Regions from separate parts of the Sodalis sp. RH22 genome, predicted to be linked through region 1. Evidence: predicted binding sites of a transcription regulator. Region 1 holds the regulator's gene; the other holds the start of a gene.
What was found. The regulator ArgR, encoded in region 1, controls arginine synthesis, uptake and breakdown. The targets are predictions, from matches to a motif close to ANTGAATAAAAATACANT.
Positions count from the first base shown of each region.

Region 1 (7,990 bases):
CAGTGCCGGGTGCCGGCAAGCGACAAAGAGGCCGTACCGCGACGGCCTCCTTGACCTCCGCGCGGCCGGCAGATCGTGCGCCGCTGCGCGGTTCCCGGCAGCGCTGCATCCCGGCTTTTTGGACCGCCCGATATGCGCTCCCAGCGCAATCCGGGCTTTCGCCGCTCCCGGCGGCTCATCCAGCCGCGATGCGCGCCGCCGGCGCACTCTATGCCGGCATCACGTCAACACCATCGCCTGTGAGCAAATCGGCGTTTTGGGGTTCTTAGCGGTATGCGCTTACCGGGAAAACTATCAGTATTCATTTTTTTAGTGGCTGATGGCTGAAAGCGTATTTTTTACTGCTAAAATTTAACGCTGAAAGATGAATGTTTTACTGTTCGACTGCATAACGATAACGGGTAAGGGCATGTCTGAATAACCGGTTTTTCGCTGCGCCAGCTGTATTCCCTACTCGTTGCATCCCATAATAGTTAATCCTATGCCGACGCCTGACCTTATCCTAAGCAACAGCGCCGCTATCGCTTCATAACATGCAGTACGAACAGCGACATGTGGACCGGCATAAAACGCGCTGACGGCGCCTGTGCCCCCGGCATGAGCCGCCGGGAGCGGCGAAAGGCCCGGTGGCGCCGGGAGCGCTAACCGGGCCGGTGCATAACGGGGGCATGGGCGGCGGAAGGCATCGCGCAGCGACGCGCGACCTGCCGGGCGCGCGGAGGTCAAGGAGGCCGTCGCGGTACGGCCTCTTTGTCGCTTGCCGGCACCGGGCACGCCATATAACCACCGAACGCACGGCAAGCGAAACCCGCACTGCGGCAACATAAGCCCCCCGCAAGCGCCAGCGAAATCCCAGCCAAAGCTGGCCGCTTTCCATTTAAATGCAGGCAAATGCAGGCGAAAAGGTTCGTCTATCTCTGTTACGGCGTGCTGTATACGCAGCAGCCCTAATGGGCGCGCTCTCCCTTGAACACGTCTGCTTTGAGATGAGTGTTGGCGGGCCTAGCGCGCCATGGGGCGCTCGGTCGGGCGGGAAAAGCACGCCCGATTCGACCCCATTGGCACGCTCTCCCTTGAACACGTCTGCTTTAAGTTCGGCGTTGGCGGGCCTAGCGCACCATGGGGCGCTCGGTCGGGAGGGAACACCACGCCCGATTCGACCCCATTGGCACGGTCTCCCTTGAACACGTCTGCTTTGAGATGAGTGTTGGCGGGCCTACCGCGCCATGGGGCCTCGGTCGGACGGGAACACCACGCCCGATTCGACCCCATTGGCACGCTCTCCCTTGAACACGTCTGTTTTGAGATGAGTGTTGGCGGGCCTACCGCGCCATGGGGCCTCGGTCGGGCGGGAACACCACGCCCGATTCGACCCCATCGGCACGGTCTCCCTTGAACACGTCTGTTTTGAGATGAGTGTTGGCGGGCCTACCGCGCCATGGGGCCTCGGTCGGGCGGGAACACCACGCCCGATTCGACTCCATCGGCACGCTCTCCCTTTAACACGTCTGCGTTGAGTTCAGCGTTAGCGGGCCTGCCGTGCCGCGAGGCGTGGTTATTATTCGTCGGGGAAATCGCGCATAAAGCGCTCAGCGTCGTTGACCATGGATTCGGTGCCGACAAAGAACGGCGAACGCTGGTGGAGCTGTTGCGGCACGATATCCAGGATGCGGTTTTTGCCGTCGCTGGCCTTGCCGCCGGCCTGTTCGGCCAGGAACGCGACCGGGTTGCATTCATACAGCAGGCGCAGTTTGCCCTGCGGATGCGTGGCGGTGCTGGGATAAAGGTAGATGCCGCCCTTGAGCAAATTGCGGTGGAAGTCGGATACCAGCGAGCCGATGTAGCGGGAAGTGTAGGGGCGGTGAGTGGCCTCGTCCATCTCCTGGCAGTATTTGATGTATTTTTTAACGCCGTTGGGGAACTTGATGTAGTTGCCTTCGTTAATGGAATACATATTGCCGGTGGCCGGGAAGCGTACGCTTTCGTGGGAGAGGCAAAATACGCCGATGGAAGGATCGTAGGTAAAAGCGTGGACCCCGCAGCCGGTGGTATAAACCAGCATGGTGGACGAGCCGTATACCACGTAACCCGCTGCGACCTGCTTGCTGCCGGGCTGGAGGAAATCCTCGAGCGTCACCGGCGTGCCCACCGGCGTGACCCGGCGGTAGATGGAAAATATCGTGCCTACCGAGACGTTGACATCGATATTGGATGAGCCGTCCAGCGGGTCCATCAGCACGACATATTTGCCGCTGGTGGAGCGCTCGCCGTCAAAAATAACGATTTCGTCTTCTTCTTCGGAAGCAATGCCCGCTACCTGTCCGCGCGCCTTCAGCGCCGCTTTTAATTTTTCATTGGCAAACAGGTCGAGTTTCATCTGCACTTCGCCCTGGATATTGGATACGCCGCTGGTGCCGAGGATATCCACCAAACCCGCTGTATTAATATCGCGGTGAATGATCTTCGCCCCTAATTTTATCGCGGAGAGTAACGCGGTAAGTTCACCGGTGGCATGTGGAAATTCGTGCTGTTTCTCTACGATAAATTCGCCTAACGTTTTCATATCACTTTCCCTGGATCCAAAGAATGACCATGTTGCTAAGGATGAAAAGCGGTACAATCGATTTTCACTGACCAATTTCACTGACCGATTTCACTGACCGAGTAACAGTCCGGTTAACCTGACAGAGCTAACACTCATCGATTTGCCGCTTACGTATGTAATGCAGTTTAGCTTAAACGAATGCGAGTACATCATCAAATCCGTTTATATCAGTCGGCCGCAGCGGTAGAATGAGCCGCAGTTCGTGTTAAAAAATGGAAAAATTATGCGCATACACATTCTCGGGATCTGCGGCACATTTATGGGTGGGCTGGCGATGCTGGCGCGCGCGTTGGGGCATGAAGTGACCGGGTCCGATGATAACGTCTATCCCCCGATGAGCACGCTGCTGCAGGATCAGGGCATTGTGCTGATCAAAGGTTACGATCCGGCGCAGCTGACGCCCGAGCCGGAACTGGTCATTATCGGTAATGCGATGAGCCGCGGCAATCCCTGTGTGGAAGCGGTACTGGAGCGGGGTATTCCTTACATGTCCGGCCCGCAGTGGCTGCACGATCGCGTGCTGCAGCAGCGTTGGGTGATAGCGGTGGCCGGCACCCATGGCAAAACCACCACCGCCGGCATGGTAACCTGGATCCTGGAGGAGTGCGGCTATCAGCCGGGGTTCGTGATAGGCGGCGTGCCGGGGAATTTTACCGTTTCCGCACGTTTAGGAGACGGCGCGTTTTTCGTGGTGGAAGCGGATGAATACGATTGTGCGTTTTTTGATAAGCGTTCCAAATTTGTCCATTATTGCCCGCGCACCCTGATTCTTAATAACCTTGAGTTCGATCATGCGGATATTTTTGACGATCTGAAAGCCATCCAAAAACAGTTCCACCATCTGGTCAGGCTGGTGCCCGGCAAAGGGAAAATCATCCTGCCCGATAACGACCCGCATCTGAAGCAGGTGATGGCGATGGGCTGCTGGAGCGAGCAGGAATATGTCGGTGAGGAAGGCAGCTGGCGGGCGAAAAAAAGCGCGGCGGACGCCAGCCGGTTCCAGGTCTTCCTGCAAGGCGAGCTGATGGGCGACGTGCAGTGGGATCTGGTGGGCGAGCACAATATGCATAATGGCCTGATGGCGATTGCCGCCGCCCGCCACGTGGGGGTGCAGCCGGCCGATGCCTGCCGGGCGTTGGGATCCTTTATCAATGCCCGCCGTCGTCTTGAGCTTAAAGGGACTGCCAACGGCGTGAAACTCTATGATGATTTCGCTCACCATCCCACTGCAATCCTGGCGACCCTAGCCGCGTTGCGCAGTAAAGTTGGCGGTACCGCGCGTATTCTGGCGGTGCTGGAACCGCGCTCCAACACCATGAAAATGGGCTTGAATAAAAATGAGCTGGCGCCTTCGCTGGGCCGCGCCGACGAGGTATTTTTATTCCAGCCCCAGCATATTCCCTGGCAGGTGAGCGAGGTGGCGGAGGCGTGCGTACAGCCGGCGCATTGGAGCGCCGATGTCGATACGCTGGTGGAAATGATTGTCAAGACGTCGCAACCGGGCGATTACATTCTGGTGATGAGCAACGGCGGCTTCGGCGGCATTCATGAAAAACTGCTGGCGCAGTTAAACCTGAAAGCCGGCCTGGCGGTGTAGGCGCCGTGCGCAAGCCAAAAAAAACCCCCGCAAGCGGGGGAAAAGGTTCGCCGGATAGGACGACGAGAGGGAATCGGCTGTCCGCGTCTTGGGTTATTACTGGACACAGGAATAACTGAGGGCGACGACGGCATAACCGCTTTGACTTCTGGAGTAAACTCTTTCTGCACTGCGTTATTGATTATTTTTTCAAGCCTTGACGAACCCGCCGGCTTTCAGCAATTCAGCCCAGGGCGCGGCGGCAAGTCGCTGCCGGTGCCCTCCATCCATGCGCTTATTTATACAACTCGGCCGTGGCGTGCCAGGTATCATTTTCACGGGCTTCCGTGATGTGGTATGCCGTTGCGCCTTTGGCTTGAGCAGCTTGATTCAGCGCCTGATGGATGTCGGAAGGCGCGCCCGCGATCCCGCCTACGCTTACGGTGCCGAACGAATGCAAGCCGCTGGCCTGATCCTGCGAGATTGATTCTGCGGCGAAGGCGCCGAAAGATAAGGCTGACATTACGGTCATCAGTGATACTGCGGTTTTAATTTTCATGTTTTATACCTCTACTATTCTTTTGACTGACGTTCTTCATGCTGTTCTTTATTGCTGACAACAGGATGAAAACGTGATGTTCATCACGAAACAAAGTATACACTAGTAACGGCAGGTATTAGTAGTTTGCTCATAATTTATTATGAAACTTTATTTTTGTACTTTCGCATGATATAAGAAAAAGCTATTAAAAGTGGTTGAATAATATACAATTCATGTTAAATAATTGTAATTTCAATCAGATAGCGGTTTTTAGCCAAACGTGCTGTCTGGCCGGCTTCCGGCGGTGGAAACCACCGCGGTGAAACCATAGAGAGAATATTAGCGGGGCTTAGGGCCACAAAGGCAGCATCATTTGTGGCGTGATTACGCTTTTGCAGCGGCATAAAAGCGATGAAAAGCACGAATGTTAGGCGCTGGCGTTATAACGCGCCCGATCGTCGGCTTAGAGTTCCTGTTCAAACAGAATAAGGATGGCTTCGTAAAGCTGCTTTACGCTAAAACCCTTGGCGGGGGTGGTAAAGATCGTATCGTCCCCGGCTATGGTGCCCAGGATGCCTTCGGATTTACCCAGGGAATCCAGCAGCCGCGCGATAAGCTGGGCGGCGCCGGGACTGGTATGGATAACGATAACCGCGTCGTTGTGATCGACATCCAGCACCAGGTTTTTCAGCGGACTGCTGGTGGTGGGCACGCCCAGCTCCGCCGGCAGGCAATAGACCATTTCCATCTTCGCGTTGCGGGTCCTTACCGCGCCGAATTTAGTCAGCATCCTTGATACCTTGGACTGGTTAATATTTTCAAATCCCTGTTCTTGCAATGCAAAAACGATTTCACCTTGGGAGCTGAATTTCTCTTCCTTAAGCAAGGCCTTAAAAGCTTTCACCAGTTCTTCTTGTTTAAAGTGGTTGCGCATATTTTCCCAAACCAGTAGCCAGTATTGTCCGACGAATTATGCATAAATTTGCATTTTTATGCAATAACAATGCGCAGCCACCGCCAGGATGGCCAAATTAAGTCGGCAAAACAATCAGCTTAGCAATATCTATTCAAACCGACCATGACCGGGCTCCCATATTTCATGGCCGTTAAAAGTAAAGAGAATGTTATTAATTTGATGTTGTTTTAACCATTGCTGTCGGTGTAGTGTGGACGCTAACCACGGGTATTGAACGGCGGCGACAGGCATTATCCGGTGAGGTCATCCGGCATGGGAATTCGGGCGGCTAATAGGGATAAAAAAGGGAAGTTAATGCGTCAATTCTCAAATTTGCGATCGCTGATTTGTTTTTACCCGTTTATGTCTCTATGATCATAACCAGATGATTTGACGGCATTTAATTTTTCCTATAATAATAAGGAGATTAGAATGAAAGTCGCAGTTCTCGGCGCAGCGGGTGGCATAGGCCAGGCCCTTGCCCTGTTGCTCAAAACCCAGCTCCCTCCAGGTTCAGAACTCTCTCTTTATGACATCGCCCCCGTAACGCCCGGCGTGGCGGTCGATCTCAGCCATATTCCCACCGCGGTCAAGATTAAGGGCTTTAGCGGCGAGGACGCAACCCCCGCCTTGGCAGGGGCGGACATCGTTCTTATTTCCGCCGGCGTGGCGCGTAAGCCCGGCATGGATCGCGCCGATCTGTTTAACGTCAATGCGGGCATTGTACGCAACCTGATCAACCAGGTGGCGAAAGCCTGTCCCACGGCGTTAATCGGCATTATCACCAATCCCGTCAATACCACCGTGGCGATTGCCGCTGAAGCGCTGAAGAAAGCCGGGGTGTATGACAAACGCAAGCTTTTCGGCGTCACTACCCTGGATATCATCCGTTCCAATACTTTTGTCGCCGAGCTGAAAGGCTTGCGGCCCGAGGACGTGGAAGTGCGTGTGATTGGCGGCCATTCCGGCGTCACTATCCTGCCTTTATTGTCACAGGTGAAAGGCGTGAGCTTCAGCGAGCAGGAAATCGCCGATCTCACCCGCCGTATCCAGAATGCCGGCACCGAGGTCGTGGAAGCGAAAGCCGGCGGCGGTTCGGCCACGTTATCAATGGGCCAGGCGGCGGCGCGGTTCGGCTTGTCGTTGGTGCGCGCCATGCAGGGTGAAGCCGGCGTGGTGGAATGCGCGTACGTTGAAGGGGACGGCGAATTTACCCGTTTCTTTGCCCAACCGCTGTTGTTGGGCAGACAAGGGCTGGAAGAACGTCAATCCATCGGTACCTTGAGCGCGTTCGAACAGCAGGCGCTGGAACAGATGAAGGATGTGCTGAAGAAAGATATCGAACTGGGCGAAAAATTCATTAATCAGTAGCCTGTACGCCGCGACCCGGAACCCTGGGCCGCGGCTGTTAGCGATCGCCATCGCACGTGCCGGCGGTGGGACGCGCCGGTCATCTGCCGGCCTCCGACCCTTTCCCCTTCATTTGGTCCCTTCTTCATCAGGTTAAACGTATTTTACCCCAGCTTATGTGGACATGTTTTTCATCATTTACCAGCATGTCTTATCGGCGATTTCTGCAATTAAAAACGCGTTTTACCTGCCGCTAGGTTAATTACCTTACTTAATTATTCTATTGATAAATAGTGTTTATTTTCAGTTTATGGGATAAAAACCAACCACGATCTCATTTTTACATCCGTTGTAGCGCTTACTGCTTTTTTTGTGTTGTAATTGACGTAACGGCAAGCCGTAATGGCTAAACTGCAAAAGCGAACCTATAACGGAACCGTGCCTGGGTAAGACCGCTGCGTTAAAAGGGTTTTACAGGTATTGCGGAATGGAGATAACGAGAGTTATTACCAGACAAGGAGGGAAACGATGGCACTAAAAAAGGAATGGATAGCCACGCATGAACTGATAGGCGTCGGTGGGTTGCCTAAAACGCGCCAAGGGCTGAACCGGCGGGCGCGCGAAGAAGGCTGGCATAAAAGGCGACGCGAAGGGGCACGCGGCAAGGCTGTGGAATATGCATGGCAAAGCCTGCCCGACACGGTAAAAAAAACGCTGTCGCTCCGTTCCGGTACTGCTGAATATAAGGTCTCGCAGCAGGAACCTTCTTCCACCTGGCTGGAAATTCACCGACAGCTCTCCTGCGCGGAACGCGACTTCGTGGTGTCGTTTATTTTAAGGGAGGGCGTTTTAAACCTGTTAAAACGCCTGGATTATCCCGATGAATCCCTGGCGGGACTCGATCGGGAGTAGGAGGGTAAGACCGGCGCGCCCGGGGGCGTATTGCGGCCTGGTTTACTGTCA
Region 1 is NZ_CP178731.1:2,974,324-2,982,313, reverse strand. It holds gene fbp (class 1 fructose-bisphosphatase) at 1,559-2,563, opposite strand; gene mpl (UDP-N-acetylmuramate:L-alanyl-gamma-D-glutamyl-meso-diaminopimelate ligase) at 2,829-4,202, shown strand; gene yhcN (peroxide/acid stress response protein YhcN) at 4,477-4,740, opposite strand; gene argR (transcriptional regulator ArgR) at 5,186-5,656, opposite strand; gene mdh (malate dehydrogenase) at 6,110-7,048, shown strand; gene ACL2XN_RS13610 (DNA-binding protein) at 7,556-7,939, shown strand; gene ACL2XN_RS13605 (helix-turn-helix domain-containing protein) at 7,988-7,990, opposite strand, start outside.

Region 2 (7,990 bases), 2.0 Mb from region 1:
TGAATCACCGGCGTGTAATAGCCGGTGAACTGTACATTGCCGTAATTATCCACCCCTTCCATCTGGTAGGCCTTGACGCCGAACTGGCTGAGCTGGCGGGTATCCGCGCCCGCCATGGCCCAGCGCTTGACGGCGTCGAAATTGGCGCTGTTGCGGCTATACAGGCCCGCGGCGGCGTATTGCGTTTCAGCCACCTGATCGGCGTAGTCCTTGGCATTAACCGGTCGCCCCTTGGCATTGGGTTCATTGACCAGCCCGAACGGCTGGGTAAGAAGACCATCTTTATACTGTTGTCCACGATCGGTGGGGCGCGACGAACAGCCGGCCAGAATGGCGAAAATCAGGCCAATGAAAAGATAGTGTGCCCATTGTTTGTTCATAACGTTCTCATGCCGGTTCCATTTGCCTATGTATCAACGGCGAACGATAGCAAAGGCGGTTCAATAGATAAATGCATTATTGCAAAAACAACCGTCTATTTTGCTTATAAAACAGGCAAAAAAGCGCCTCTTTAAACAAAAATCATTATAGCAGGCGATTAATCGCAAAAAGGGGTTGCATCAAAGGCTGTCCGGAGTATAGTGCGCTTCCACGGACGCGGGGTGGAGCAGCCTGGTAGCTCGTCGGGCTCATAACCCGAAGGTCGTCGGTTCAAATCCGGCCCCCGCAACCAATTAAGCAGTAAAAGTCATACGTTAAGAAAAGAATTAAAAAAAAGAGTAAAAGAAGCAAGCATCTGACTGCTCACAGATGTAGTATATCGGACGCGGGGTGGAGCAGCCTGGTAGCTCGTCGGGCTCATAACCCGAAGGTCGTCGGTTCAAATCCGGCCCCCGCAACCACTTCTTGAAAAATGACAGGCTAAAGCGCTTAACCCACTCTAAGGTGGGTTTTTTGTTGTCTGCATTACGCAAAACGCGCCGCCTCACCGGCCCGAGATCACCCCACCCGCCGCAAAATACGCCTTGATGCCCGCCAGGATGGCGTGCGCCACCTGCTGCTGGAAATGCGTGGTGCGCAGGCGCCGCTCCTCTTCCACATTGCTGATAAACGCGGTCTCCACCAGGATGGAGGGAATATCGGGCGCCTTGAGCACCGCAAAACCTGCCTGATCCACGCTGCGTTTATGCAGGTGCGCGATTTTCCCCAGATGTTGCAACACCGCCTTGCCGAATTTCAGGCTGTCGTTGATGGTGGCGGTCTGCACCAAATCAAACAAGGTATGATCCAGATAGCGGTCGCCGCTTTTGCCTACCCCGCCGATATCGTCCGCGGCGTTCTGGGTTTGCGCCAGGAAACGCGCGGCGGCGCTGGTGGCCCCTTTGGTGGACAGCGCGAACACCGACGCGCCGCGTGCCGCGCGGTTGGTAAACGCGTCGGCATGAATAGAGACGAACAGATCCGCGCGCTGTTTGCGCGCTTTCGCCACCCTGACCTTCAGCGGAATAAAGACATCCTCATTGCGCGTCATATAGACTTTCATATTGGGCTCACGGTCAATCAAGGCGCGCAGGTGGCGGGCAATCTTGAGCACCACATCCTTTTCGCGGGTGCGGAACTTGCCGATGGCGCCAGGATCCTCACCGCCATGGCCGGGGTCGAGCATGATGACAACCGGCCGGTCGCGCCCGGCTTTGCCGGCGCGCGGCGCCTGGGATTCGGGCGGCAGGCTGCGCGCCAGATCGCCCTGATTGTAGTCCTCCAGCAGCGCCAGCAGCGGATCGTCTTGCAGCGCGGAACGGCTGCCGGCCCGGGGATAGAGATCCATGATGAGACGATGTTTGAACCCGGCCACCGGTGGCAGGGCCAGGAAGCGCGCCTGGACCGGCTGCTTCAGTTCGATCACCATCCTGGCGGTGCGATCGTCAAACTGGCCGGCCCGTATCCGGCTGATGTAGGGGTCCTCTTCCCTGACCAATTGACCGGCGCCCTTCAGCACCGAATTAAGCTGGGCATCCTGGATATCCACCACCAGCCGATCGGGATTGCCAAGGACAAACTGGCGATAGCGCAAGGGGGACTGGGATTCAAGCGTAATGCGGGTATAACTGGCTGCGGGCCAGATGCGCACGGCCACTACCAGCGGCGCCGCCATTCCGATGCGACTGAGCGTTAACAGCCAGGTGGCGGCGGTTGCCTGCAGCAGCCGCCTGCGCCCCTTATTATGATGTGAATCCGGCATATCGCCCCAGGATAAAAGCTAATATAATGAAAAAGCAGTCATTTTTTCGAATGGCAAAAACTTTAGCGAATCCGCCGGTATCTGTCATCCTTAAAAGGCTCTATGCTTAGTGCTTCGGGGTTTATTTTCGATTCTTTACAAACAAGAATGGGGAAAAATGCTGCTTGCCAATACCCTATTTATAGAATAAAAATACACAAAATCAGAATAATCATTCACAGAGGATTTGCCGTGAAGGAACGTAGTACTGAACTGGTCCAAGGCTTTCGTCACTCAGTTCCCTATATCAATGCCCATCGGGGCAAGACGTTTGTCGTCATGTTAGGCGGCGAAGCCATCGAACATGAAAACTTCGCCAACATCGTTAATGATATCGGCCTCCTTCACAGCCTGGGCATCCGCCTGGTGCTGGTCTACGGCGCACGGCCGCAAATCGACGCCAATCTGTCGGTGCACCACCTGGAACCTATTTACCACAAGCACACCCGCGTCACCGACGCGTCGACCCTTGAACTGGTCAAGCAGGCGGCCGGCCTGCTGCAGCTGGATATTACCGCGCGGCTGTCCATGAGCCTGAACAATACGCCGCTGCAGGGGGCGCATATTAATGTGGTCAGCGGCAATTTTATCATTGCCCAGCCGCTCGGGGTGGACGACGGGGTGGACTACTGCCACAGCGGCCGCATCCGCCGTATCGACGACGAGGCGATACATCGCCAGCTGGACAGCGGCGCTATCGTGCTGCTCGGCCCGGTGGCGGTGTCGGTAACCGGCGAGAGCTTTAACCTGACCTCGGAAGAAGTGGCCACCCAGCTGGCTATCAAACTGAAAGCGGAAAAGATTATCGGCTTTTGTTCTTCGCAAGGGGTGTGTGACGATAAGGGCGAGATAATATCCGAACTGTTTCCCAATGAGGCCCAGCTGCGTATCGACGCGCTGGAAAAAAAAGGCGATTACCATTCCGGCACGGTGCGCTTTTTGCGCGGTGCGGTGAAAGCCTGCCGCAGCGGCGTGCGCCGTTGCCATCTGATCAGCTATCAGGATGACGGCGCGCTGGTGCAGGAACTGTTCTCCCGCGAAGGCATCGGCACCCAGATCGTGATGGAAAGCGCGGAACAGGTGCGGCGCGCGACCATTAACGATATCGGCGGCATCCTGGAATTGATACGCCCGCTGGAGCAGCAGGGCATCCTGGTGCGCCGGTCCCGCGAACAGCTGGAAATGGAAATCGATAAATTCACCATTATCGAACGGGACAACCTGACCATTGCCTGCGCCGCCCTTTACCCCTTTCCGGAAGAACAGCTGGGGGAGATGGCCTGCGTGGCCGTGCATCCCGATTACCGCAGCTCGTCGCGCGGCGAAATGCTGTTGCAGCGTATTACGCAACAGGCGCGCCAGATGGGGCTGAAAAAGCTGTTTGTACTGACGACGCGCAGCATTCACTGGTTCCAGGAGCGCGGTTTTACCCCGGCGGAAGTGGAAGTGCTGCCGCAGCAGAAGCAGGCGCTGTATAACTACCATCGCCGTTCAAAAATCCTGGTGGCGGACCTCACCGGCCAGTAACCGGGCTGCGCCGGCGAGCATTCCCGGGACGCCCGCCGGCTACCGCGTGCGCCGGCAAGCCTGCCGGCGGCCTACCCCTTTAACAGCAATTCCCGCAGGCCGCTGCGCCGCTCGGTCGGCGTGGCGATGGCCTGGCTTATCACCTCGTCGTTGGCATAGACCGACAGCCGCTCGCGGGCGCGGGTAATGGCCGTATAGACCAGCTCGCGGGTTAGCACCGGCAGAAACTGGTTGGGCAGCACCAGCGCCGTATGGATAAACTCCGACCCCTGGGATTTATGCACCGTCATGGCAAAAGCGGTTTCATGATCGGGCAGACGGCTTAGCGGCACCGCCTTGATGGTGCCGTCAGGCAGCGGGAAGCAGACCCGCAGCGCCGACTGCGCATCCGGCAGCATAATACCGATATCGCCGTTATACAGTCCAAGGGACGGCGCATTGCGGGTGATCATCAGCGGCCGTCCCGCATACCCCCTGCCGGCGGCATCCGCCTGGCGCTTAATCAACCCCGCCTGGGCCAGCGCCTGTTCAATCCGCGCGTTAAGGCCGGCGACGCCGAAGGGCCCTTCGCGCAGCGCGCACAGCAGGCGGTAGCGGTCAAATGCCGCTAACACCGCGCCCGCCCCGGCGCCGTCCCGCACCAGCCGCAGGTAATCACGATAGCCCGCGACGCACCCGTCGAGCAGGCGCAGATAGTCTTCGCCGTCGCGTATCGGCGCGTAGGCCACGTCCTCATCACGCCCGGCTTTCAGCAACGCCAGCGCCCCCCGGCCATCGCCGTTGTTAACGGTATTGGCCAGACGGCCGATGCCGGATCCCGCGTCAAAGCGGTAGCTTTTACGCAGCAGGCACAGGCTGTCCCCCGTCTGGTGTCCCGCCACGGGCGTACCCGCCGGCACCTCGCAGCCGGTAAGCCGCCGCAGCTGCGCATTACGCCCGGGACTATAGCCGTTCTCCGCCAGAAAGCAGATGTCGCCCAGCACCGCCCCCGCTTCCACCGACGCCAGTTGGCAACGATCGCCTAAAAAAACCACCCGCGCCTGCGGCGGCAGCGCGGCGATCAGGCTGGCCATCATCGGCAGATCGACCATCGAGGCTTCGTCGACAATCAGGATATCCACATGCAGCGGATTATCCTGATGGTAACGCATGCGCTGGCTGTTGGGCTGCGCGCCCAGCAGCCGGTGCAGCGTCACGGCTTCCGCGGGGAACAGCCGCCGCTGCCGTTCGTCAAGGCCGAGCGCCGCCAGCGCCGCGCCAAGGGACTCGCTCAGGCGCGCCGCCGCTTTCCCGGTGGGCGCCGCTAGCTGGATACGCAGACGGGCATCGCCGCCCAGCACCACCATGGCGGCCAGCATTTTCGCCACCGTCGAGGTTTTACCGGTGCCCGGGCCGCCGGAAATCAGCGCCACCGGATGGGTGATAGCCACCGCCGCCGCCACTTTTTGCCAGTCCACCTCGTCGGCGCCGGCCGGGAAAAACCGGTCCAGCACCCGCCTGATAAGCGCTTCATCCCCAGCGGGCATGGGCCGGATGGCGTTAAAAAAATGCGCGACCCGCCGTTCATTTTGCCACATGCGCTGCAAATACAACCGGCCCTGATCTAATACCAGGGGGGTGGGCCTGGAACCGTCGCTGACCGCCGGCGACGCGTTCAGCAAACGCGGCCACTCGTCCGGCGAGGGCTTGCCGGCAAGGCGCCAGGCATGCTCGGCCAGTTGCGGATGCCGGCCGTTGAACAGGCCGCCGGGCTGCAATAGCGTCAACGGCAGGCAAACATGTCCGGCGCCGGCGTCGGCGCTCAGGCAGGCGCAAGCCAGCAGCAGCGCCGGCTCATCCGCGCTCGCCAGCATGCGGGCAAACTGGATATCCAGCGGCCGCCAAAGCCGCAGTAATTGCGCCTGCTCGATCACAACGTCCATTAAATCGCCTTATACTCGCTGGTGACCGCCGCGCCCTGGCTGAATAATGTATCCAGGCCGTCAATCAGGGCCGGTTCAGGGCGGCAGTAAAATATGCCGTTGCCGGGATTATCGGCCGCGACGCCGCGCAGGAACAGATAAAAGACTCCGCCAAAATGGCGGCGATAATCATAATCCGCCAGGCGATGGCGCAGGTAACGGTGCAACGCCAGGGTATAAAGCTGGTATTGCAGATCGTAGCGATGCTCGGCCATGGCCTGCGCCATCGCCTCGGGCGTATAGGCGGCATCGTCTTCGCCCAGCCAGTTGGATTTGTAGTCCAGCAGGTAATAACGGTCCTGCCAGCAAAAAACCAGGTCGATAAACCCCTTCAGCATTCCCCGCACCTGGGGAAAATCCAGCGGCGGGCAGCGCGCGGACAACGGATCGTAGCGTTTGCACAGCATATCCAGCGCGCCGGCGGTCACCGTGGCGTCGATCGGCAGGTAAAACTGCAGCTCCGCCTGTTTCCGCCCCGGCGCCAGCCGGGAGAGCGTAATGCCGGAGGCGCCGAGCGGCGCGTTTAATACCCGGTCCATCCACTGCCCGATAACCGGTCGCCAAATGTCGCTGATGCCGTTTTGCGCCAGTTGTCCGCTGAGCCAATCCTCATCAAGCGGCCGGGTAAAATCGAGCGATTCAAACAGGGCGTGCAGGAAGGTGCCGGGGGAGGCGCCGCGCGCAAAGGTATGGGGCGACAGCTCGGGTTCGGCGTCCTGACGGCGTTCGCCCACCGCGTCGACGTCCAGCCGGGGCAGCAGTTCCATCAGCCCCGGTCCGCCGCCGTGCTGTTGCAGGCCGGAATAACTGGTGACGCGCCAATTGTCCTGCGCGCGCGGCTGAAAGCGCCGGGCGGCGAGGCTATGCCGCGCCGTCACGGCCGGTTGCCAGGGGCGCCCCTGCGGCTGGGTAATCACGTCCAGGACGATATCCGCTGCGCACAGCTGCTCAAGCCGCGCCCGCAGGACGGCGCCGTCGCCGGGCTCGCCCTGCTGTATCAGGTAGCCCAACGCGCTTTGATGCACATCGGTATCGCCGTTTTTGGCACGGGAGCCGCGAAACAGCGGCGCGATACCGATGCAACATTGATAAATGGAACGGGTCAGCGCCACGTACAGCAGGCGCAGGTCTTCCGCCAACCGCTCTTCCTCCGCGAGCGCGAGGCTCTCCTCGGAGGCCGCCAGATCCAGCCAGGCCTGGAAATCACTGCGGTCATGGAACAAGGGGCGCTTTTGCAGACGAAAATCGGCGACAAACGGCAGGAATACCAGGGGAAATTCCAATCCCTTGGACTTATGCACCGTGGTGATCCGCACCAGATGGCGGTCGCTTTCCAGCCTCAGCTGCTGGTTATCGGCCTGGGTGTTGGGCTGTTCAATCTGCAACGCCAGCCAGCGCACCAGCGCGTGTTCGTTATCCAGCTGCGCCGAGGCTTCCTGCAGCAGTTCGGCCAGATGCAGCAGATCGGTCAGCCTGCGTTCGCCATTGACGCTGGCCAGCAGGTTCTCCGCTATCTGATGGGCGATCATCACCTGGCGCAGCATCGGCAGCACGCCGCGTTGCCGCCACAGCTGGCGATACCCGGCGAACTCATCCACCAGCGCGTCCCAGGCCTGGCCGTTGTGGTTGACGGCATCGATATCCTGGGCGTCAAGCCCCATCAGGCTGGTGGCCAGGGCGCAGCGCAGGGCGTTATCCTGGCCCGGGATCAGGATTGCCTGCAACAACCACAGCAGCTCGCGCGCCTCCGGCGTTTCATAAACGCTGTCACGATTGGACAGGTAAACCGCGGGGATCGACAATGCGCTTAACGCGTCGCGCACCAGGGAGGCTTCATTACGGTTACGCACCAGCACCGTCATGTCCGAGGCCTGCAGCGCCTCGCGTCCCTTGCGGCCGTTAAGCCAGGCGCGCCCGTCCCGTCCGGCGGTCAGCAGGTCGCTGATGGCGGCGGCGCACTGGCGCGCCATTAAATGTTGGTACTCACTTACACCGGTTCCGTCCCCCGCCAGCAGCCAGACCCGCAGCGCCGGCTGCGGCGCCTGGTCGACCATCAGCGACAGCGCGTCGTTTTCCGGGGCGGCGGCGACCGGCAAAAAGGGAATTTGCTGAAAAATAAAGGGGTTTGCGAGCGATTGGAACAGGCGGTTCACCGCGCCGATCATGGGCGGCGAGGAGCGCCAGTTGGTGCCGAGAGTATAGTGGGCGCTAACTTCGCTGCGGGCGCGCATATAGGTAAAAATATCCGCGCCGCGAAAAGCATAAATCGCCTGTTTGGGAT
Region 2 is NZ_CP178731.1:4,993,085-5,001,074, reverse strand. It holds gene mltA (murein transglycosylase A) at 1-380, opposite strand, end outside; tRNA gene ACL2XN_RS22715 (tRNA-Met) at 597-673, shown strand; tRNA gene ACL2XN_RS22710 (tRNA-Met) at 766-842, shown strand; gene amiC (N-acetylmuramoyl-L-alanine amidase AmiC) at 926-2,182, opposite strand; gene argA (amino-acid N-acetyltransferase) at 2,414-3,748, shown strand; gene recD (exodeoxyribonuclease V subunit alpha) at 3,820-5,670, opposite strand; gene recB (exodeoxyribonuclease V subunit beta) at 5,670-7,990, opposite strand, start outside.
Region 2: argA (amino-acid N-acetyltransferase) is a predicted target of ArgR. The motif match lies at 2,364-2,381, and genes of this name have one in related genera.